4 regions of the Candidatus Endoriftia persephonae genome follow, and region 4 is predicted to be linked to each of the others. Evidence: predicted binding sites of a transcription regulator. Region 4 holds the regulator's gene; each other region holds the start of a gene.

Region 1 (5,705 bases), 1.4 Mb from region 4:
AAAATCAGGTAGAACTAAAATGTCGCGTCACCAATTAGGCAAGCCACTTCCTGGCTTTGAACGGATCAACCGCTACTGGGACAGGCAACATTCCACTGCTGCGGCAAAGATTCTGCCTGGCGAATACTATGTTACAAAGCAAGATGAAATTATTACTACAGTTCTTGGCTCGTGTGTGTCAGCGTGTGTTTGGGATCAAGTCTTTGGTATTGGCGGAATGAATCACTTCATGCTGCCTCTTAGTGAGAGCGGAAACTGGGGAGGAGGGGCAATTATCAGTGGAGCTACCCGCTACGGAAACTATGCAATGGAGCACATGATCAATGACATACTTAAACATGGAGGGCACCGGCCAAACCTTGCGGTAAAGATATTTGGTGGAGGGAAAATCATCAGCAACATATCGAATGTGGGTGGAAATAATGTCGATTTTGTGAAGTCATACATTCAGGAGGAAGGGCTGAAACTGATGAGCGAGGATGTGGGAGATATATATCCTAGAAAAGTTGTGTTTTTTCCTGCGAGTGGGCGGGTTAGAGTGAAAAAACTTAAACGCATGCACAACGATACAATTGTTCAGCGAGAAAAAGTATATCAGCACGATATCGAACAAGAGCCGCTGGAAGGGGCGGTAGAGCTTTTTTGATGTCGATTGGTAGGTTGTTGGCTGGGGATCCTGAATAGATAGAAGAGGATGGCATGATCAAAGTTTTAGTGGTGGATGACTCTGCTTTGGTGCGGCAACTCCTAACATCGATTCTCGACGCCGATCCTGGTATTCAAATTGTTGGCACCGCAGTTGACCCATACCAGGCGAGAGAGAAAATAAAAAAATTGTCACCTGATGTTTTGACGCTGGACATTGAGATGCCGCGTATGGATGGAGTGACATTTTTGGGGAATCTGATGCGACTACGCCCAATGCCAGTAGTAATGGTTTCCACGCTTACAGAACAGGGTGCCGATGTGACGCTGCAGGCGCTTGAGATGGGGGCGGTTGATTTTGTCTCTAAACCCAAGCTGGATGTTGCACAGCAGCTGCCTGATTATGCGGAAGAAATAATTTTGAAGGTAAAAACTGCAGCGCGGGCAAAAGTGCAGGTGCTGGAAAGGCGGGTTGCAAAAGCACCGCTGACTGCTTCGGATAAGCTGTCAGCAGATGCGGTTCTTGCCAGGAGTGGAGGGAAAAGCCACTTCAGGACAACAGACAGGATTATCGGGATCGGTTCCTCGACGGGAGGAACAGAGGCAATCAAGGATGTTTTAAGGGATCTTCCGCCAGACCTTCCTGGCATAGTCATTTCACAGCATATTCCAGAAGCGTTTAGTGCCGCATTCGCCAGTCGCGTCAATGGCATTACCCAACTTACTGTTTGCGAGGCTCAGAATGGACAGCAGATTCTGCCCGGACATGTCTATATTTCTCCTGGTAATCGCCATCTTTTAGTGCGACGCGATGGGGCGAGGTACATATGCAGCTTGAATGATGGTCCTCCGGTGAACAGGCACAAGCCGTCGGTAGATGTGATGTTCCGCTCCCTAGCGCAAAATGCAGGCCCAAATGCAATTGCAGTAATGCTAACAGGAATGGGTGATGATGGGGCTGAAGGCATGGGAGAGATGCGGCAGGCCGGTGCACCGACCATAGCGCAAGATGAGAAGAGCAGCGTGGTCTGGGGAATGCCTGGAGAAGCGGTCAAGCGTGGCTATGTGGAGGCAGTTCTTCCATTGCAAAAGATCGGAATGCGCCTCACTGAACTATGCAAACAATAGTTCAAGGTGCCCGGACCTGCGGGCATGAGATGCATCGCTCTCAAGATTCATACCAAAGCGCCGATAATGAGTGAGGCAGACCTAATACTCTAGCAGCAGAGCGGATCAATTTGGCGGTATAGATGGCCAACTATTTTGCAAAACCCTGGCACCCTTGGGTGTTTTCTAGCCTATTTGTATTGGCCGCTTGGCCAATGGGGGTGAGCTGGGTTGGTGTCCTGATGCTGGCAGTGCTGACTCTCATTTGGGGGCTGCTCGATTACCGAAATCGTAAAAAACTGACGCAAGGAGAACAAAGCATTCGTGCCCTTGCTGGTGGCGGTGAATTAATCGGCGAGATGGGTGCCTTGTCGCGGGAAATTAAACTTGGAGTTAGTGAGCAGGTTGCCAAGCTGCGAAGTGAGCAGGCCCAGATTCAGACCTTGATCAATGATGCGGTCCAAACACTGCAAGAGAGTTTTAACGGGATAAATGGACAATCACAGGCGCAGTTGGAACTGGTAATGGGTCTGATAGAGAGTGTGTCAGACGGTATTGAGAGCGAAGGTAACAAAAAGATCACATTTGCTGACTTTGCCAGTGAGACGGACAAAGTTCTGCGTTTTTTTGTCGAGCACGTTGTCACGATTAGCCACAATACCATGATGTTGGTGGAGCGTGTTGAGGATATGTCCAAGGAGATGGAGCATGCGGATTCATTGCTGACGGATGTTAAGGTGATCGCCGATCAAACCAATCTATTGGCGCTGAATGCAGCTATTGAGGCTGCTCGGGCGGGTGAGGCAGGTCGGGGGTTTGCTGTTGTTGCTGATGAAGTGCGTAAGCTCTCGCAGAGATCAAACCGCTTCAACGATCAGATCAGGAACGTAATAGGTACCTCTAAGGAAAATATTCAGGAGGCTAGGGACTCAGCTGCAACCCTGGCTTCAAAAGATATGGGCTTTGCAATTCACTCAAAAGCACGTGTTGATGAAATGATGCGGCAGGTTGCAGAAGTGAATGAAGTCATTGCGGATAATTTGGCTAAAGTTTCATCAATGTCCTCTGAGATTCATAACCAGGTTGGTTCGGCTGTGCGGTCATTGCAGTTTGAGGATATCGTGCGCCAGCTTTCCGGTTATAGTGAAGAACATTTTTCAAAAATTGAGGATATATTTGAGTCAATGCAGACCGAGATCAATAGGATGGTGAGTGCCCCGGAAACGACTCCGAAGGAACTTGCCATCAGTATCCGTACGGTCCGCGAATCGCTCAAACAGCAGTTTGCTGATATGGCCACCCATAAGCCGGTGGATCAGGAGAGTATGAGTGAGGGTGATGTGGAGCTTTTTTAGCGGCGGCGTATGTGGGGATTAAGAGAATGAGTCTATCGAGCACTACATACGATGCTGGAAGTGGCATCAGAATCACTGTCACTGGGCGCTTTGACTTTTCCTGTCATCAGGAGTTTCGTGCGGCTTATGGCAAAAATGATCCGTTAAAGAGCCACTACACGATTGATCTGTCTGGAGCAGATTACATAGATAGTTCTGCGCTGGGAATGTTGTTGGTGCTACGTGAGCGCTCTGGTGGTGATAACTCAAATATCCGAATCATAGGTTTTAATCAGTCAGTTGGTGAGATATTGCGAATAGCTGGGTTTGGCCACCTTTTTCAGATGGATCCACAGGCCAAGTAGTAAATTGAACGTAGATTGTGAGGCAAATATGTCGGTAACTACATCAAAGTCATCAGATGGCACGAGTGTGACGATAAAGATATCCGGACGGTTTGACTTCTCCAAACACCAGGATTTTATTAATGCCTACAAGGCCTACCCAAAGGGCGAGATGGGCTTTGTGGTGGACTTGGCTGAGGCTGAGTATATGGATAGTTCCGCGATGGGGATGCTGTTGCAGTTGCGTGAGCACAGCTCAAAGGTGAAGGATAGCGTGGTGCTTGCCAACGGAAATGACGCGATCAATGAGATCTTGAAGATTGCCAACTTCGGCAAGCTTTTTCTGATCAAATAGCGTCGAAGCAGGAGATAGTGCGGGGAACCTCGCGCCCTGCTGGAAAGTCCGGCCTCATTTCCGGTATGCTTTGTGCCTTTTGAGGCTCCGGAATATGGGTTTTAAATGCGGTATCGTTGGGCTCCCCAATGTGGGTAAGTCGACGCTCTTCAACGCTCTGACAAAGGCCACTATTGCGGCCGAAAATTATCCTTTTTGTACTATCGATCCCAACGTGGGAGTGGTCCCCTTACCAGATCCGCGCCTTGATGCAATCGCCGGGATCGTTAATCCTCAGGCAGTGCTTCCGACTACCATGCAGTTTGTCGATATTGCCGGACTGGTTGAAGGCGCTTCCAAAGGTGAAGGGCTCGGGAATAAGTTTCTTGCCAATATTCGTGAGACAGACGCGGTTGCGCAGGTGGTGCGCTGTTTCGAGAACGATGACGTGGTGCATGTGGCGGGTAAGATCGATCCACTTGCCGATGTTCAGGTGATCAACAATGAGTTGGCGCTGGCTGATCTGGAGTCCGTGGAAAAGGCGCTGGACAAGACGATTCGCCAGGCGAAGACTGGTGACAAGAAGGTGCTTGCCCGCAAGGCCTTGTTGGAGCGCATATGTGATCATCTGTATGACGGTAAATCAGTGCGTTCTATGGCGCTCAGCGATGATGAATTACAGGAGATTCGGGAACTATTCCTGCTGACCGTAAAGCCCATCCTCTATATTGCAAACGTTGCGGAAGATGGCTTTGAAGACAACCCGCATCTGGATGCGTTGAATACGCTTGCCTCTGCAGAGGGGGCTGAAGTGGTTTCTGTGTGTGCCGCCATTGAAGCTGAGATTGTGGAGCTTGAAGAGGATGAGAGGGAAGAGTTCCTCTCCGATTTGGGATTGGATGAGCCGGGTCTGAACCGCGTTGTTCGGGCGGGTTACCAGTTGCTGGGGCTCGAGACATACTTCACTGCCGGTGAAAAAGAGGTTCGAGCCTGGACGATCCCAGCCAATGCATCCGCACCCCAGGCTGCCGGGGTCATCCACACAGATTTTGAGCGGGGTTTTATACGTGCCGAGGTGATCAGCTACGATGATTTTGTCAAATTTAGAGGCGAGCAGGGCGCACGTGAGGCGGGAAAACTCCGTTCAGAAGGCAAGGATTATCAGGTCAAAGACGGTGACATAATCCATTTCCGGTTCAATGTTTGATAATTGGGGCGGGGGAACCGTTTAGCTGACGTAAGTTAGACTAGGGGAGCGCTGATTAAGTCTGGTTAGATTTGGGCTGAGATAAAATTGTACCAATTGGTTTCGAAATGAGCAGAAATGACCACTCTATTGTTGTGATCTTCGGGATTAATTGGGGTGATATTAGTTGGCGTAAAGCAATCACGACTTATTCAGTGGTTCCCTAAAGTCGCCGGGTTTTGCCTATCGCGGCTCTGGCTTGGCCGCTACGGGCCATTCTGCCTTTATGCGGCTAAGCCTCCATGTGCAGGTTCTGGGACGCTTGTGCTTGCTGCTACGCCGCCATCCTTGGGCGGTGCTCATTGGGCCAGCCTGCGGTTGTCCGAATCTACTTCCGGCAGATTTGTTACACAAGTTGTAGCCATAGTGACAACTTTGATCGGCGTATCTCTGCGCCTTACCCCTTCGGAGCTTGCGCGAAACATTGCTTCCTGCGATTTTTTCGTTCCAGAGCAACGTCCAGTCATATCTGCCTGGCGCCAGATTTCGCGATCTACCATCAACCAGGCTGGTTTATAGCTGACTGTTGCAGGGCATCTGTGCGCAGAGTTGGTCGAGCCACTGGAGGTTGAATCTTTTACGTAGCCGGCAGGGGAGGCAACGGTTGACCTCGTCAAGCAGCGAGATGGCGGCACCGACCACGATCAATAACCAGAAGACCTGGTTAAACCAGGTGTGATTGATAATCCCGTCCA
Region 2 (5,705 bases), 1.4 Mb from region 4:
TACTCCCGCCAAGACTGAGCGAGTGTTGCTGGTGGGCCACAATCCTGGCCTTGAGAATCTGCTGATCTATCTGGCAGATCAGCCGGTTGTGTTGCCGGAGGATGCCAACCTGATGCCGACAGCGACCCTGGCGCGATTCAGGCTGGCTGGCGACTGGCAATCACTGAGTGCTGGCGCTGGCCGGTTGCTCTCAATCACCCGTGGCCGAAATCTCCCCGACTGATCGATCTGGGGGAGAAAACACCACTGGGCGGCGGTCTTGGAGATGCCAGCCTGTATGAGGGGTGACCGGCGTCACGGAATGGCAGGTCCGCCAGATTGCTGTTTCACACCAGACACCATGAATGGATAAACTCGGTTTCCTTACTTTCCGCACGACTCACTACCCAATGGAGATGAATTGATGAAGCGCCTCAGCATCGATGCTACTGCTGCCCTGGTCCTGGGGGCGCTGCTTCTGTTGGTTAATCTGATCGGGCTATTCAGAACGATGGAGGAGCCGGATCTGCTGCTCGATAATCGCGCCACTTTCAAAGGTGACAAACAGCTGATACTGGCTGAGATGCTGCCACAGGCCGATCGCAAACCCGGTGAGGATATCGAAACCTATTTCAAGCGCCTGAACCAACTGGTGAATGGTTCTATCGCCCACCTCTGGCACAGCGATGATGCCAAATACAGATACCATGGCCATGTGCCGCCTTGGGAAAACTATATCTTGTGGACGCTGGGATACCTCTGGAGTGAGCGGGTCGGTCAATATGAGTTTTTCGACTGGCGCAAGGCGGTGGAGCGAGGGATCGGGCTCTGCTCTCAGCATGCTCTGGTGATTAGCGGTATTCTGGAAGAGAACGGCATCGAGTCAAGCATTGTTGGACTGGAAGAGCATGTAGTGGCGACCGCTAAGACCACCAACGGCGACTGGTGGATCCTCGATCCTGACTACGGGGTTGTCATCCCGCATGATCTGCGAACTCTGGAACAGCAGCCTGAACTGGTCAGTGAATACTACGCGCCATCGATCCTCAACTGTAGCCCTCCCCTGAAGACCAAGACCTGTCAGGATGTGGCCTACATGGCGGGGATCTACCAGTCCACCGAGAATAACCATATCTACCCCAGCGGCCACACCGGCTATTCCTGGAAGTGGTATCTCATCGAGAAGGCTGCCTATCTGCTCAAATGGGCGATACCTCTGTTGTTATTTGGTTATGCCCTATTCAGATTCCGGCAGCGCCGTCGCTTGAGCTAGTGCTCTATTCCATCGGAATTGAGGCTTGCTCAGGTAATTATTGCGGTTTTTTTTTCACTCCTCTCTAATAGCGGCCTGAATCCAGGCGGCGCTTTGTTGCGTATTTCCTGTGATATGTCGTGCCGGTCGTGGTTGGGCGCGGCTCCAGCTTTTTCACTTGTGAACCGGAACTGCCATGTTGAATACGGCCCATCTACTTCAGCCCACCACATTTCCCGCCATCGAGCGTGGTGAGTTGAAGACCTTGCAGGTCAATCTGGGCCTGCGTTGCAACCTCTCCTGCCAGCATTGCCATGTCAATGCCGGCCCCCAAAGGACCGAGCAGATGGAGCGGGGGGTGGTGGAGGATGTGTTACGGTTTCTCTCCCGCCAGCAGTTGCAGAGCCTGGATCTCACCGGCGGTGCCCCTGAACTCAACCCGAATTTTCGCTACTTGGTGGAAAAGGCCCGGGCGATGGGGGTGCATGTCATCGATCGCTGCAACCTGACCGTGCTCGAAGAGTCGGGTCAGGAGGGGTTGGCTGAGTTTCTGGCCGCCAACCGGGTCGAGGTGGTTGCCTCTCTGCCCTGTTATCTGCAGGAGAATGTCGATAGTCAGCGTGGCAAGGGGAGCTATGACGCCAGCATTCGCGGTCTGAAACAGCTCAATCAGCTGGGTTATGGCGACCCGGCAAGTGGGCTGTCACTCAACTTGGTCTACAATCCGCTTGGGCCGAGCCTGCCGCCGCCACAGGGCCCGCTGGAGGCGGACTATCGCAAGCAGTTGGCAGAGCGCTTCGGCATCAGCTTCAATCAACTCTTCACCATCACCAACATGCCGATCCGGCGCTTTGGTAGTTTGCTCCACTCCAAGGGCGAGTTTCACACTTATCTTGACCTGCTGCGTTCCTCATTTAGCCCAGACAACCTGCAAGAGCTGATGTGTCGTTCTCTGATCAGTGTCGATTGGCAGGGGCGGGTCTATGATTGCGACTTCAACCAGATGCTCGATATGCCGATCAGTGATGAGAATAGTCCTAGACCAACCCTCAGCACCCTGCTCGATACGGATCTGCGCGGCAGGCCGATCCAGATTGCCGAGCACTGCTACGGTTGCACCGCGGGGCAGGGCAGCAGTTGCGGCGGGGCACTCGACTGATGCTGCTGCCATAGTCTGCAGATCGATCAGCGCCAGTCAGAGTTGAAGATGCAGCCGGTTGGTGAAGCGATACTGATCTTTGCTAAGGCGCCGGTCGCCGGCGAGGTGAAGACCCGCCTGATCCCTGCGCTGGGTGCGGACGGTGCGCGCCAGCTCTACCAACAGCTGCTGGAGCGGCTGCTCGGGATGGTGTGTCGGGAGCTGTCGTGTGCGGTGGAGCTCTGGTGCACCCCAGACAGCACGCATCCGCTGTTCCAGCACTTTGCCAGCCTACCGGGGGTGACGCTCCACCGGCAGCAGGGAGAGGATCTCGGTGAGCGCATGGCATATGCTTGTGAGGAAGCGTTGAGGCGGCAGCAGCGGGTGATTTTGATCGGTGTCGATGCGCCGGCACTTACCCCGCAGCAGTTGACCGATACCTTCGGGCGGCTTGCATCAGGAGACGATGCGGTGCTCGGCCCGGCGGAGGACGGGGGGTATGTGCTGTTGGGATTGAAGCGGAGTGCCGAATGCCTGTTTCATGGCCTACCGTGGGGTGGTGATCAGGTGGCGCAGTTGACGCGGGCCTGTCTGGAGCGGCTGGGATGGCGCTGGAGCGAACTGCCGACCCTGTGGGATCTCGATCGGCCGGAGGAGCTGCCGCGCCTCAGGTCACTGGGCTTAGGATTCTCGACTGAATCGACCTGAAGTCTCAGGCTTTACCCAGTGAGTGCGAGTGGCTGTGGCTGCGGGACTCGCCGCTGGGGCCGTAGGACTTCTGGTTTTCGCCGATGCCGCGCAGGATATCGAGCCCCTGTGCAGCCTGGCGCTGGCTGAGGGTGAGCAGCCCGCCGTTGATCCCGTTCTGCTTCTGACTGGCATCGACCTGCTCGAGAAACGCTTGCCACTGTTGTTGTAATAGCCCGGAGCCGTCCAGCTGCTCGATCAGCTTCCTGGTTTCTTCTCCATTGTTGTTCAGCCCCAACTCGCGGAGTAACCGGTTGTGCGCCTCAACGGCTTGGGCCACGTTGAGGATCTGCTGCTCCTTCTGCTGGTTGAGCGCCTCCAGTTGCTCTGCCGGGGCGGTGCTTTTCAGCAAGGCATACTCCTGCTTGAGAAGCGCCAGCAGTTGCTCGGTCGCTTCACTCTCCCGCTGCAGGATGCGGGAGAATCTTTCCCGGAGTTTGGGGTGATTATCCATGAGGAGGCCTTGGATCAGGCCAGGGCACGTTCCATCTCCAACAGATTTTCGGCTGAGTCATCCGGGTTTACCTTGTAGCTACCGGTGGCCAGGGAGCGCTGGGTGCTCTCCACGCGCTGGGCATCGACGACCGGCATCTTGGAGATCTTCTGCTCAAGCTGTTGAAGCTGCGAGGCGGAACTGGTCAGGCTGACGCTGTCGGCCTGGCGGCCAGGGGTGGCCCGGGTGGTTTCTGATGGTTGATTTGCACGATTGGCGGATGCGCTGTCAATGGTGCCCTGCAGCGCGCTGCTGGAAAGACTGCTGATCTCAATTGCCATCGATTTTCCTCTGAATACATTAATCCTAATGCTGTGTTCGGCTAAATCTCAGGATACTTTAGCACTCAGAAAAGGCATTGAGGAGGTTGCTTACTAACACCCTCCAGTAAAATCCTGGTGTCTGTATATCCTGCTTTCAATCTGCCCGCACTAGACTGGCGGATATCACCCGGGCCTGCAGCTTCCGCTTGGAGCTGAGGTTCTGCACCTTGATCAGATCGCCTGGATTGCCATTGGACAGCGCCTTGCCCTTCATCTGCACGCTGATGTCGCTGTTGCCTGCGATGATGGTGACCTGTTGTCCGCGGCGAATGGTTTTGTTGACGACCAGCAGGCTGGGCGTGACCGGTCTGTCGCGACGCAGCGTGCGCTTTAGGGTTCTGCCAGTCACCTCGGCGATGCTGTCGAAATGACCGCGCAGCAAATGGCTTGTCTCCTGTTCAACCAGCTTTACATCGTTTGGGCCGATGGCGGCGCCCCGAGCCAGATCCCGTTTTGCCACCACCACCTTGCCGATCACGCCGATCTCGGCTGAGACATAGAGGGTCCAGGGTTTCGGGCTTTCACATTTGATGCCGACCGTGGTTCGGCCCTGGCTGCGTGCGCCGGGCGGGGAGAAGCTCTGCAAAGGGGTCTCGCAACGGTTGAGTTTGAGGCGGTGGTCGAGGGGCAGCAGCTTGAGGGTGATCCGTTCCGGGCGGTCGGCGGTTTGCATCTTCAGATAGGCCTCTGCCGCCTGGATGATGGTGGCGTGGGGCTGGCTGGACCCCCCAGCCGGGGCGTTCGTGCTGATTAGAAGAAGGGTGAATAAGATTAACCCGGAGCAGAGGCTGCTGCGGGGCACGTATCGGTTGGCTGTGATCTGCATGGGAATTTGCCCTGATTTCTATTTCGGCTGCCATTAAGAGGTGCAAATTGTGTGCCGTTTGCCTGTTGGCGTGGGCGCCCCTGATTTTGGGGCAGATCTCTTACGCTGAATGTTCGTTCAATCGATCGGCCCCCGCTCAGGGGCGGCAACCCTTGCCGCCTGGCGGTGGATGTTTGCCGCAAATCTGCCTGGATCTGTCGCGGCTGAGCATCTCGTATCCCGCTGCAAACCTTGTGGTTGCTAGGTTGCGGCGCTGCATTGCGGTGTGTGGCATGTATTCTGCTGAAGAGAGGTGAGTTCTATCTCTTGGGAGCGCACCATGAATCTTGACGACGCCTTCGGCATCCATCCCCAGGCCCTGCTGCTGCGCGCGCGACGCAGTGAGCTAATCGCCAGCAACCTGGCGAACGCCGATACCCCTGGCTATAAGGCACGGGATTTCGACTTCCATAAGGTGCTGCAGCAGGCGCAGGGCGAGCCGGTGCGCCTGCGGACTACACATCCCAGCCACATCCAGGACGAGCAGGGTGTCGTGCCGCCGACACAGATGCTCTATCGCATCCCATCGCAGCCCTCCCTCGACGGCAATACGGTGGAGACCGAGCGGGAGCAGAGCACCTTCGCCTCCAACTCGCTGGAGTACCAGGCCAGCCTGCGTTTTCTCAACGGCAAGATCAGCAGCCTGCGCCAGGCCATAAAAGGTGAATAGCCATGTCGATGTTTAAGATCTTCGATACCGCGGCCAGTGGCATGAGTGCCCAGAGCCTGCGTCTTAACCTAGTGGCCAGCAACATGGCCAATGTCGATGCGGTGAGCAGCAGCATCGACGAGACTTACCGTGCCCGTCAGCCGGTGTTCCGCGCCATGGTTGATCAGTTCAACCCGGATGCGCCTGCCGTTGGCGTCAGCATGGTGGGGGTGATCGAGAGCCAGGCGCCGCTGATCCG
Region 3 (5,705 bases), 1.3 Mb from region 4:
ACCCCACGCGATCTGCTACGTGCAATTCTCAGCAGTCCGACTACGACCAGCTTGGAGGGAACGCCTCCTGTCATCCCTGAGGCGGGCAGATCCAACGAGGCACCGGAACAGGCCGGCAGCCTTACCGAAATGCTCGACTGGCATGTCGCGCATCATGGGGAGCGCACGCATATCCGCCTCTACAGTGACAGCGATGAGGGTGAACGGATCAGCTATCGACAGCTGCATGAAGGGGCCCTCAAGGTTGCCGCTGCTCTGCAACGGCACGGTCTGCAACCGGGTGAGGCGGTCTGTCTGATGCTGCCGACGGGGTCCGACTACTTCTACAGCTTCTTCGGCGTGCTCTATGCCGGCGGCGTGCCGGTGCCGATCTATCCTCCGCTGCGGCCCAGTCAGCTGCAGGATCATCTCCGGCGCCAGATCTCGATTCTCTCCAATGCCAAGGCCACCTATCTGATTACCATCGAGGCGGCAAAATCTCTGGCTAAACTGCTGAAGGCGGAGGTGGAGAGCCTGCGCGAACTGCTGACTCTGGATGCACTGCACGGTAATCCACAGGCGCTCTCGCCGGTGATCCTTCGGTCGATCGATACAGCATTCCTGCAGTACACCTCTGGCAGCACGGGCACCCCCAAAGGGGTGATCCTGACCCATGCCAATCTGCTGGCGAATATCCGCGCCGATGGCGCTGCCATCGAGGCAAATGCCAGCGATATCTTTGTCAGCTGGTTGCCGCTCTATCACGACATGGGGCTGATCGGCGCCTGGCTTGGCTCACTCTACTTTGGCGCGCAGCTGGTAATCATGTCGCCGCTGAGCTTTCTGGCAAAACCCGAACGCTGGCTCTGGGCGATCCACCGCTATGGCGGCACCCTCTCCGCCGCCCCCAATTTTGCCTACCAGCTCTGCTGCAGCCGAATCGATGATAAAGCACTGGAGGGGCTCGATCTGAGCCGCTGGCGGGTCGCGCTGAATGGCGCCGAGGCGGTCAGCCCGGAGACCGTGCAAAGCTTTCAGGCGCGCTTCTCTGCCTACGGCTTTCATGCGGAGGCCCTGTGCCCGGTCTACGGCCTGGCGGAGTCGAGTGTCGGGCTCACCTTCCCGCCACTGCATCGCAAGCCGCTGATCGACCGGATCAGACGCCTCGAATTCAGCCGCAGTGGCCAGGCAATAGCCGCCGAACCGGACGATCCACGGGCACTGCACTTTGTCGCCTGCGGGCATCCCCTCCCCCACCATGAGGTGCGGGTGGTGAATGCGGCTAGCCATGAACTGCCAGAACGTCAACAGGGGGCGATTCAGTTCCGCGGCCCCTCAGCCTGCAGCGGTTACTTTCACAACTCCCAGGCCACCCGTGAGCTGTTTGACGGCGAGTGGCTACGCTCAGGGGATCTCGGCTACTTTGCAGACGGGGACCTGTTTATCACCGGTCGCAGCAAGGATGTGATCATTCGTGCTGGCCGCAACATCTACCCCGAAGAGTTGGAAGAGGCCATTGGTAACCTGGAGGGTATCCGCAAGGGTCGGGTGGCCATCTTTTCCAGTCAGAACCAGAACCAGCCGGGCGAACGACTGGTGATACTGGCCGAAACCCGCGAGCAGGATCCGGCCAAGCGGGAAGCGTTGAGCGCCCGGATCGACAGCATCGCCACCTACCTCACCATGATCGCACCGGATGAGATCATCCTCGCCGCACCAGGCATCATCCTCAAGACATCGAGTGGCAAGATCCGGCGCGGCGCATGCCGAACACTGTTTGAACAGGGCGCAATCAAGGCCCACCCCAGACCAGTCTGGCAACAACAGTTGCAGCTCTCCCTCTCCACGCTTCCAAACCGCATCCGGCGCATTGTTGGCAGCGCCAAAGATTGGGCTTATTCGCTCTATACCCGTGGAATCTTCTATATTCTGGCCGCTTTCACCTATCTCTCTGTGATGCTTCTGCCCACGACTTTTCGCTGGCCTCTGATGCGCGCCATGGCTCGCCTGCTGGCCAAGGCCAGCGGCACCCGACTGACACTACGCGGAGCAGAGTATCTCCCCACCGTCACTCAGCCCGTCATCCTGGTCGCCAACCACTGCAGTTATCTCGACGGCATTGCGCTGGTCGCGTTGCTGCCCTTCTCTTTTCGCTTTGTCGCCAAATCAGAGCTGCGTCGAAACTGGATCGCCCATACCTTTCTCAAACGCATCAATACCCTGTTTGTGGAACGGTCTGATCCCCGCCAGGCAGTGACTGATTCCTATACTGCACAGCGCAGTGCACTGCAGGGTGAGTCTCAATGCTATTTTCCAGAAGGCACCTTCAGCCGCAGACCCGGGCTGCTACCGTTTCATATGGGCGCCTTTTCCACCGCCGCAAACGCCGCTCTGCCAGTGCAGCCCATTACAATCCGTGGCACCCGTTCTATCCTGCATGCCAACGACTGGTTCATCCATCCCAGCCAGATTAGCCTGACCCTATGCGAGCCAGTTGTCCCTGTCCCGGGGATAGAGGATGCCTGGCAGCAGGCGATTCTGCTGCGCGACCGGGCCAGGACAGAGATTCTACGCCACTGCGGCGAACCTGATCTGGCTAGCGAGAAGCGAGTCTGAGACTGTTTCAATCGCCCCTCGTACACACAAAATTGACTCTTTTCCTGCCGAACCTATTAAGAACAAAAGATTTCCAACTCTCTGCCGATTTACATTCTTGAAGCGAAAGCAGGCCGACTTGCAACCGCCAGACTGCAACAATGATGGACAATTCATAGTGAACCAAAAACTCTTCTACGGCTCATTGGCAGGGATCCTGCTTTTCTCTGTGATGACAACCGTCTCACTCCTGGCGCAGTTACCAGATTGGCTACTGCTCCTGCTCAGTACCACACCCGCCCTGATCGTCATCATCCTGTTGGTCGCTTCACGTAGCAGAGACAAACAATCCGCCGAAGCTGAGCGAAAAAAAGAGGCGATTGCCCGTATGCTCGGCAATTATATGGCGACATCCAATGGTGCCTTCGATGTTGTCAGTGAACAGTTCAGCAGTCTTCGACGGGAACTGAATCAGGCCAAAGATATTCTGCACAGCGCCACCGAAAAACTCGCCGGCAGCTTTACCGGTCTGGACAACGAAACCGAAGATCAGCGCCAGCGCCTGCAGGTGCTGGTCGAAGAGCTCTATAACGTGGCCCGCGGCAACCAGTACAAGGAGCAGACAGAGGGCATCAATCGCTTCAGCACTCAGAGTCAGGAGATCGTCACCAACTATATTTCCACCCTTTCAGAGATGAAAAATAACAGCAGTGCCATCGTCGACAACTTCAGCGAAATGACCGGGCAGGTCAACTCAGTGGTCTCACTGCTCAACGATGTCAACGATATCACCAGTCAGACAGATCTACTGGCTTTGAATGCCGCAATCGAGGCAGCCCGAGCGGGTGATGCAGGGCGCGGCTTTGCGGTGGTAGCCGATGAGGTGCGCAACCTCTCCCGCCGCACCAACCAGTTTAGCGACCAGATCCGCGACCTGATCCTGCAGACCCAGAGCACCATGGAGCGCGTCTCAGTCAATATTCAGGAGATGGCAGAGGCTGACATGTCAAACGCACTCGAGGCCCAAGATCAGGTTGGAAACATGTGGGAGGAGATGCGGGCGCTCAACAAGGGTGCCACCACCCAAGCAGAGACCATCAATGAGCTTTCCGATAGCATCCGCCAGCACGTCAATACCGGCATACTTTCCCTACAATTTGAGGATATTGCTGTACAACTGGTCGATCACATCGCCCAGCGCTCAGAACAGATCGAGGCTTTCATCAACGGACTGATCGCCCTCCATTTCGAGCAGTCCGACTTCGAGCAGCAGATTGAACACTTCCAGACCCGTCTCTCCGACCTGGAGAAAATCATCAACAATGGCAAGCAGGGCTTCGCACAGCTGGATCAGAACAAGGCGGTAGCACAACAGAATGTCGAGAGTGGTAGTGTCGATCTCTTTTGACCTGCTTCCCACCATCCTCTGCACAAGAAAAACCGGTCACATCGACCGACTGGCTATCCCAAAACAACCTCTCTTTCGTCGATAGATAATGTCCGTCCAGAAACAGTAAAAACGATACGCAGAGAAGCGCGGAGATCACAAATATTATCTATAAACATCTGCGTTCTTTGCGCTTCTCTGCGTCCAAACATGGCGTTTCCGGACGGACACTACCTTATGACTGCCTGGCTTATCACCTAGATGACCTCCGCCAGAACACGCTCAGAATTTAAGCGATGCCTTGACCCACACCTCACGACCCGGCTCATTCACCTGAATCGCTTCGGGACTGAAGGGATCAAGGTTGGCCCGGTTCACATGATAGGCATACTCTTTGTCAAACACGTTGTTGATGCCGAAGCGGATATCGGCACGGTCGTTGAAGCTGTAGCTGCCGTTCAGATCGAGCACCGCCCAGGCGGGGGTCTCCTGCACATCCTGACCGCTGCCGTCGATCAGATCGGCCCGAGTCTGTTTGGCATTTGCCCGCACCAGACCACCCAACGCCCAATCACCGCGGGTGTAGTCGAGGCCCAGGGTCAGTTCCAGCGGTGCGATCTGAGCAATATTGCGGTTATCAGTCGTGTTCTCAGCACGTACATAGGCCAACCCGGCATTGCCTGAGAACTGATCACTAAACTGATACGTGCCATCCCACTCAAAACCGGCAAAGCTGGCATCTACGTTACGATAGATGGTGGCTGTGGCGTTGTTAACCAGGATGCCATCCTGAGCCCGTGCCAAATCCCTCAGAATGTAGTCGGTAACCTTATTGTAGTAGAGGCTGAAACTGCTACTCCATACTGCATCGGCCAACTCAACTCCAACCTCAATCTGATGATTTTTTTCCGGCTCAAGCTCCGGGTTACCAACCCAGCTAGTATCATTGCCCATCATCACAATCCAGCTGGCAACATAGCGTTCAGAGGCATCTGCGGTTCGCACGCTGCGGCTGACTCCTGCATAGAGTTTACCCATGGTAATGGCGTGCTCATAACGCAGGAAACCACCTAGATTGTTTTCGCTCTTGCTCTCTGAGGTGCTAGCGTAGTAGGTGGCATAGAGGTCATTGGGAGTTGGGCTTGTGCTCACTTCGGGCTTCTCATCACCGCGGGAGATAGACGCATCGACCTTGTCGTAACGCAACCCCGCCTTGAAGCTGTCCTCACTGCCCACGGGCATCTCGATTTCGGCAAACAAGCCAGTCTGCTTCAGTTCGGCACCCGGCCACATGATCGACTGCACCACTGAGGGATCATCCGTCAGCGCCGTGGTGGCGCCCTGCAGGCGCTCTGCATCGCGGTCGTTTTTCTGGTAGTCAACACCCAGAGTCAGGGTCTTATCGCCCAACATGAGATCACCGCTGATGCGGCCACCCAGGGTATCTGAAGTGGTCGGCGTCTTCATATTGCGCGCGGCGGTACGGGTGCGCAGTGAATAGTTGTCCATCAAATGTTTGACATCGGAATTGTAGGCCTCCACCTTGAAACCTGCGAGCACACCTGCATCGGGCTGATGCTCAATCTTGAAGCGGATGTTGTCCGCATCGCTGTAGGGGGAGTCCATATTGGCACCAGGGAACAGCACATCATCCTCACGGGTCGCCTCGAGATTAAGCTCCAGACGAGTCTCCGAACTCGGCGTCAGGCCGAGAATCAGGTTGCCTGACTTGTTGCTGTAGGCG
Region 4 (5,705 bases):
GCGGATGAATTGAGCGATGCGCTGCATACCTTCTCAGGCAAGCGGTTGGTGCTAATCGATACAGCGGGCATGAGTCAGCGAGATCTGCAGTTCAGTGAACGACTGTCGTTGATCACCGCCGGCAACCATCCGGTGACGACCCTGCTGACCCTCTCCGCCACCACCCAACGTGCCGCGATGAACCATGCGGTGAACGCCTTCCGTGTCGCCAATCCGGTGGGGGTGGTGTTAACCAAGATGGATGAAGCGGCATCCCTGGGCGGGGTGTTCAGTACCCTGATCGAGGCCGGGTTGCCGCTTGCCTTTACCACTGATGGGCAGCGGGTGCCGGAGGATCTGCATCTGGCAAGGGCTCACACGCTTGTCAGTCAAGCCATCGAACTCGCCCAGGAGGCAGGGGAGGTGCTGGATGAGGCCTACCTGGCTCTCGCATTTGGAGGAACGGGTGAACATGCTCATGTCTGATCAGATCGAAGACCAAGCCGCCGGGTTACGCCGCATGGTGAATCCCGAGCCGGTGCGAGTGATTGCCGTGACTGGCGGCAAGGGTGGGGTTGGCAAGACTAATATCTCGGTCAATCTGGGGGTGGCGATGGCGGAGATGGGGCGGCGCGTGATGTTGCTGGATGCGGATCTCGGGCTGGCCAATATCGATGTGATGCTCGGCTTGCATCCCGAGTTCGATCTCTCCCATGTGATGCGCGGCGAGCGCCGCCTGGAGGAGATCCTGGTGACCGGCCCTCACGGCATGAAGGTGGTGCCAGGGGCCTCCGGTGTGCAAAAGATGGCCGAACTGAGTACCGCGCAGCATGTCGGTCTGATCAATGCTTTCAGTGAGCTGGCCAACGATGTCGATGTACTGCTGATCGATACCGCTGCCGGGATCTCCGACCAGGTGGTCAGTTTTAGTCGTGCGGCGCAGGAGGTGGTGGTGGTGGTCTGCGATGAGCCGGCCTCGATCACCGATGCCTACGCCATCATCAAGCTGCTCAACCGGGAACACGGTGTCAGTCGTTTTCGGGTGCTCGCCAACATGGTGAGAACGGTGCAGGAGGGGCGTGATCTCTACAATAAGATGTGTCGGGTCACCGACCGTTATCTGGATGCGATGCTTAGCTACATGGGCAGCATTCCTTATGACGAACAGCTGCGCAAAGCGGTCAAAGCACAGCGGCCGGTGGTGGATGGTTTCCCGCGTTCAAAGGCTGCACAGGCATTCAAGAATCTGGCGAAGAAGGCCGATACTTGGCCGCTCCCCACCGGGGTTAGTGGTGATCTGCAGTTTTTTGTTGAGCGTCTGATCCAGTTTTCAAGTCAATACGGGGAGAGTGCAAGGTGAACGGCTTGGCGAGTTACACGGCCATTCAGAACGATCAGGAGCACGATGATCTGGTGACCCGGCATGCGGGGCTGGTGAAGCGCATTGCCTATCATCTGATGAGCCGTCTGCCGCCGAATGTGCAGGCAGATGATCTGATCCAGGCGGGTATGCTGGGGCTGCTGGAGGCGAGTCGCAACTACGACCCCACCCAGGGTGCCAGTTTTGAGACCTATGCGGGGATTCGCATTCGTGGCTCGATGATCGATGAGATCCGTCGCAGTGACTGGACGCCCCGCTCGGTACACCGCAAGGCGCGCATGGTCTCTGATGCAATGCGCGAGATCGAAAATGCAGAGGGGCGGGATGCCCGTGATGTTGAAGTGGCTGAGGCGCTCAACCTGTCACTCAAGGAGTATCACCAGATCCTGAAGGATTCCACCGGCTCGAGGGTCTTCAGCCTGGATGAGCTGACCGCGGTCGGCGAGATCAACATCACCCCTGCCACCGGCAAGAATACCTATGAAGGGCCGTTTGAAGGGCTGCAGAAAGATGCGTTTAAGAATGCGCTGGCGGAGGCGATCGCCGGTCTGCCGGAGCGTGAACGGCTGGTGATCTCCATGTATTACGACGACGAACTCAATCTGAGAGAGATAGGTCAGGTGCTTGGTGTGAGTGAATCCCGGGTCTGCCAGATCCACAGTCAGGCTACGCTACGTTTGCGTTCGCGTCTGAGCGAGTGGCTGACTTTGGTGGAAGAGGAGTGAGTCTCAATGGTCGGAACAGAACGGTTTGGGGGGAAGTCAATGCTGCAACGCACTTCTTCCAGTCTTACAGTGGCGACACAGTGATGGGAGGTTGCCTTGGATAAAAATATGAAGATTCTCATTGTGGACGACTTCTCCACCATGAGGCGCATCATCAAGAACCTGTTACGGGATCTGGGTTTTACCAATACCCATGAGGCCGATGACGGGACCACCGCGTTACCGATGCTGCAGAACGGGAACTTCGATTTCCTGGTTAGTGACTGGAACATGCCAGGCATGACCGGCATCGATCTTCTCAAAGCGGTGCGTGCCGATGCCAAGCTTGCCGCTTTGCCGGTATTGATGGTGACTGCCGAATCGAAGCGAGAGCAGATCATCGAAGCAGCGCAGGCGGGGGTCAACGGCTATGTGGTTAAGCCATTTACCGCAGCGACTTTGGAAGAAAAGATCAACAAAATCTTCGAACGTATCGAAGGTTGATGTACTCCAGGGACAGCTAGCGTTGGCGAATGTGTCGTTTGCGTCCATTTTGTCGGTATAGCAGGCCCTAGTCGGGAGAGACCAGATGCAGGAAACACCGGATATTGGTACTGCTCGTCTGGAGACGGCACGTGCTTTGGTCGAAATGCTTGAGGCAGGGAAAAATCAGGAGGCCGAGCAGCTCATCGCAGAGCTGTCGCTGGGAAGAGAGAGCGAGCTATTTCAAGAGGTTGGCCGTCTAACGCGCGAACTTCACGAAGCGATCAACGGCTTTCTGCTGGACGCCCGTATGGCGGAGCTGACCGAGATCGACATCCCCGATGCCAAAGAGCGTCTCAGCTATGTCATTACCATGACGCAACAATCGGCGGACCGCACTTTGACGGCTGTTGAGAAGAGCCTGCCGCTGGTGGCTGAGATGGAAGGGCGGGCGAAACAGCTTGCAGGAGAGTGGGATAAATTCCGTTCTCGACAGCTGAACAAGGACGAATTTCAGGAACTCAGCTTGGCGCTTGATGGTTTTCTAAAAGAGTCAGCCTGCAGTGCCGCCGCCCTGCATGAAAACATCTCAGAGGTATTGATGGCGCAGGACTTTCAGGATCTGACCGGGCAGATCATCAAGAAGGTGATCGATCTGGTGCAGGATCTGGAGCAGCGTCTGGTGATGCTGGTGCGGATTACCGGCCAGCGGATGGAGGTAAAACGGGAACAGCAGCCAGAGAAGCTTGAAGGGCCTGTGGTGCCTGGGGTGGATCAAGGGGATGTGGTGAACGGTCAGGATGAGGTGGACGACCTGCTTTCAAGCCTCGGATTTTAGTTCTGCGTTGAGTTGCCGACACACCTGCATGTGGAACTAGGAAAGTTTTTGAAGGTGTCAGCGGGCTTCGGGAGCAAAGCATGGCGATCGATGTAAATGATGAAATACTGCAGGATTTCCTGGTAGAGGCAGGAGAGATTCTGGAGCAGCTGAGCGAGCAGCTGGTGGATCTGGAGCAGCGGCCGGAAGACTATGACCTGCTGAATGCGGTATTTCGTGGTTTTCATACCATCAAGGGAGGTGCAGGCTTCCTCGGTATCGAGGCCTTGGTCGAAGTCTGCCATCGGGCTGAGGATGTTTTCAACGTGCTGCGCCAGGGGCAACGCAGCATCGATGCCAATCTGATGGATGTGGTCTTGAACGCACTGGATGTTGTCAACGAGATGTTTGACAGCGTACGGAACGGCATCGAACCAGAGCATGCAGCCCCGGCGCTGATCCAGAGTCTGCACAGTTTTTCTGTTCCCGAAGCTGAAGCCGGGGCTCAAGCCAAGTCTTCCGGAGAGGAGAGTTCCCAGGCCCAAGCAGCTGCACCTGCAGAGAGTGTGGCGCCCGCGACAGCTAAGAAGGGTGAACTCTCCGATGCAGAATTTGAAGAGCTGCTTGAGTCGATTCAGGAGCCCGCACACGCTGCCACACCCAATGGCAACGACAAGATCACTGAGGATGAGTTCGATAATCTGCTGGATGAACTGCATGGCAAAGGTAAATTCACCGGGATGCCCACTGCCGCTGTGCCCGGTGAGGAAAAATCGGTAGCTGAGTCAGATTCGATAACCGAACAGGAGTTCGACAACCTACTCGATGAACTGCACGGCAAGGGCAAGTTCAAGCCACCCGCTTCCGCTCAGACAGTTTCTGTCGGCGCTGATGAGATCACCGAGGAGGAGTTTGAGGCCCTGCTGGACGAGCTGCACGGCAAGGGGAAGTTTGCCGGCGCTTCGGCGGCTACCGCAGCCAGCCCGGAACAGCCCGTGGTGCCGAAGACAGATGCTGCGCCTCAGCAGGTGGCAAGCCCCAAGCCGCAACAGGCTGCAGAACCTAAGAAAACAGAGCCGGAACCAAAGACAAAGCCCGGATCCGCGCCAGCAGTCCCGAAGACTAAACCCGCCAAGGCGGAGACCACGGTTCGCGTCGATACGCAACGCCTGGATGACATCATGAATATGGTGGGCGAGCTTGTATTGGTACGCAATCGACTGGCCACACTAAAGGCGACGCTGAATGATGAAGAGCTGGCGAATGCGGTGAGCAATCTTGATGTGGTGACCTCGGATTTGCAGCTGTCGGTGATGAAGACCCGCATGCAGCCGATCAAAAAGGTGTTTGGCCGTTTTCCCAGGGTGGTTAGGGATCTGGCTCGCAGCCTGAAAAAGGAGATCGATCTGGAGATGGTTGGCGAGGATACCGACCTGGATAAAAATCTGGTGGAGGCGCTCGCCGACCCGCTGGTCCATCTGGTAAGAAACTCGGTGGATCACGGTATTGAGCAGCCGGAAGAGCGGGAGCGTATGGGTAAGCCGAGACGTGGCACAGTGCAGTTGGCAGCTGCGCAGGAGGGTGACCACATCCTGCTCTCGATCAGCGATGATGGTCACGGGATGGATCCCGATGTGCTTCGCCGCAAGGTGGTGGAGAAGGGTCTGATGGACCAGGAGAGTGCCTCCCGGCTCGATGACAGGGAATGTTTCAACCTGATCTTCCAGCCTGGGTTTTCCACCAAGACCGAGATATCGGATGTCTCCGGACGTGGTGTGGGAATGGATGTGGTGAAGACGCGGATTGCGCAGATGAACGGCTCAGTGGAGATCGATTCAGAGTTGGGGCGCGGTAGCGTGATCACCATCAAGTTGCCGCTGACCCTGGCGATTCTGCCTACCTTGATGGTGATACTCAGTACCCAGCCGTTTGCTCTGCCGTTGGCTAATGTGGTGGAGATCTTCAATCTGGATCTGAAACGGACCAATGTGGTGGATGGTCAGCTCACGATCATGGTGCGTGAGCGTGCGCTGCCGTTGTTCTATCTACGGGAGTGGCTGGTGCCCACGGCCCCACCAAGAGATAAGGAGCGTGGGCTCGGTCATGTGGTGGTGGTCAATATCGGCAACATTCAGGTGGGGCTGGTAGTGGATGACCTTATCGGTCAGGAAGAGGTGGTGATCAAACCACTTGGCGCCATGCTGCAGGGTATGGAAGGCATGGCCGGTGCCACCATCACGGGTGATGGCAAGATCGCATTGATACTCGACATGCCCGGGCTGATGCGCAAGTACGCCAGAAAATTCTGAAGCTGCTGCCATGCCAGACAGGTAGACCAGGG

The links. Region 4 encodes FliA, which starts transcription of late flagellar genes. Its sites were predicted from a motif close to GCTAAAGTTNNNNNNNNNNCNGCCGATA; they were not measured.
Region 1: a site for FliA is predicted at 1,812-1,839, ahead of L0Y14_RS16400 (methyl-accepting chemotaxis protein). Genes of this name have one in related genera too.
Region 2: a site for FliA is predicted at 3,926-3,953, ahead of flgM (flagellar biosynthesis anti-sigma factor FlgM). Genes of this name have one in related genera too.
Region 3: a site for FliA is predicted at 2,658-2,685, ahead of L0Y14_RS06565 (methyl-accepting chemotaxis protein). Genes of this name have one in related genera too.

The regions. Positions count from the first base shown of each region.
Region 1 covers NZ_CP090569.1:483,425-489,129, forward strand. The annotation lists gene L0Y14_RS02290 (CheR family methyltransferase) at 1-12, shown strand, start outside; gene cheD (chemoreceptor glutamine deamidase CheD) at 20-646, shown strand; gene L0Y14_RS02300 (protein-glutamate methylesterase/protein-glutamine glutaminase) at 700-1,773, shown strand; gene L0Y14_RS16400 (methyl-accepting chemotaxis protein) at 1,896-3,107, shown strand; gene L0Y14_RS02310 (STAS domain-containing protein) at 3,134-3,451, shown strand; gene L0Y14_RS02315 (STAS domain-containing protein) at 3,519-3,785, shown strand; gene ychF (redox-regulated ATPase YchF) at 3,880-4,971, shown strand; gene L0Y14_RS02325 (hypothetical protein) at 5,524-5,705, opposite strand, start outside.
Region 2 covers NZ_CP090569.1:490,405-496,109, forward strand. The annotation lists gene L0Y14_RS02335 (SixA phosphatase family protein) at 1-223, shown strand, start outside; gene L0Y14_RS02340 (hypothetical protein) at 404-1,252, shown strand; gene arsS (arsenosugar biosynthesis radical SAM (seleno)protein ArsS) at 1,428-2,390, shown strand; gene L0Y14_RS02350 (TIGR04282 family arsenosugar biosynthesis glycosyltransferase) at 2,439-3,077, shown strand; gene flgN (flagellar protein FlgN) at 3,082-3,570, opposite strand; gene flgM (flagellar biosynthesis anti-sigma factor FlgM) at 3,585-3,890, opposite strand; gene flgA (flagellar basal body P-ring formation chaperone FlgA) at 4,027-4,758, opposite strand; gene flgB (flagellar basal body rod protein FlgB) at 5,078-5,467, shown strand; gene flgC (flagellar basal body rod protein FlgC) at 5,470-5,705, shown strand, end outside.
Region 3 covers NZ_CP090569.1:1,434,588-1,440,292, reverse strand. The annotation lists gene L0Y14_RS06570 (AMP-binding protein) at 1-2,595, shown strand, start outside; gene L0Y14_RS06565 (methyl-accepting chemotaxis protein) at 2,753-3,982, shown strand; gene L0Y14_RS06560 (TonB-dependent copper receptor) at 4,244-5,705, opposite strand, start outside.
Region 4 covers NZ_CP090569.1:2,725,104-2,730,808, reverse strand. The annotation lists gene flhF (flagellar biosynthesis GTPase FlhF) at 1-465, shown strand, start outside; gene L0Y14_RS12330 (MinD/ParA family protein) at 452-1,339, shown strand; gene L0Y14_RS12325 (RNA polymerase sigma factor FliA) at 1,336-2,085, shown strand; gene cheY (chemotaxis response regulator CheY) at 2,194-2,568, shown strand; gene L0Y14_RS12315 (protein phosphatase CheZ) at 2,654-3,385, shown strand; gene L0Y14_RS12310 (chemotaxis protein CheA) at 3,466-5,673, shown strand.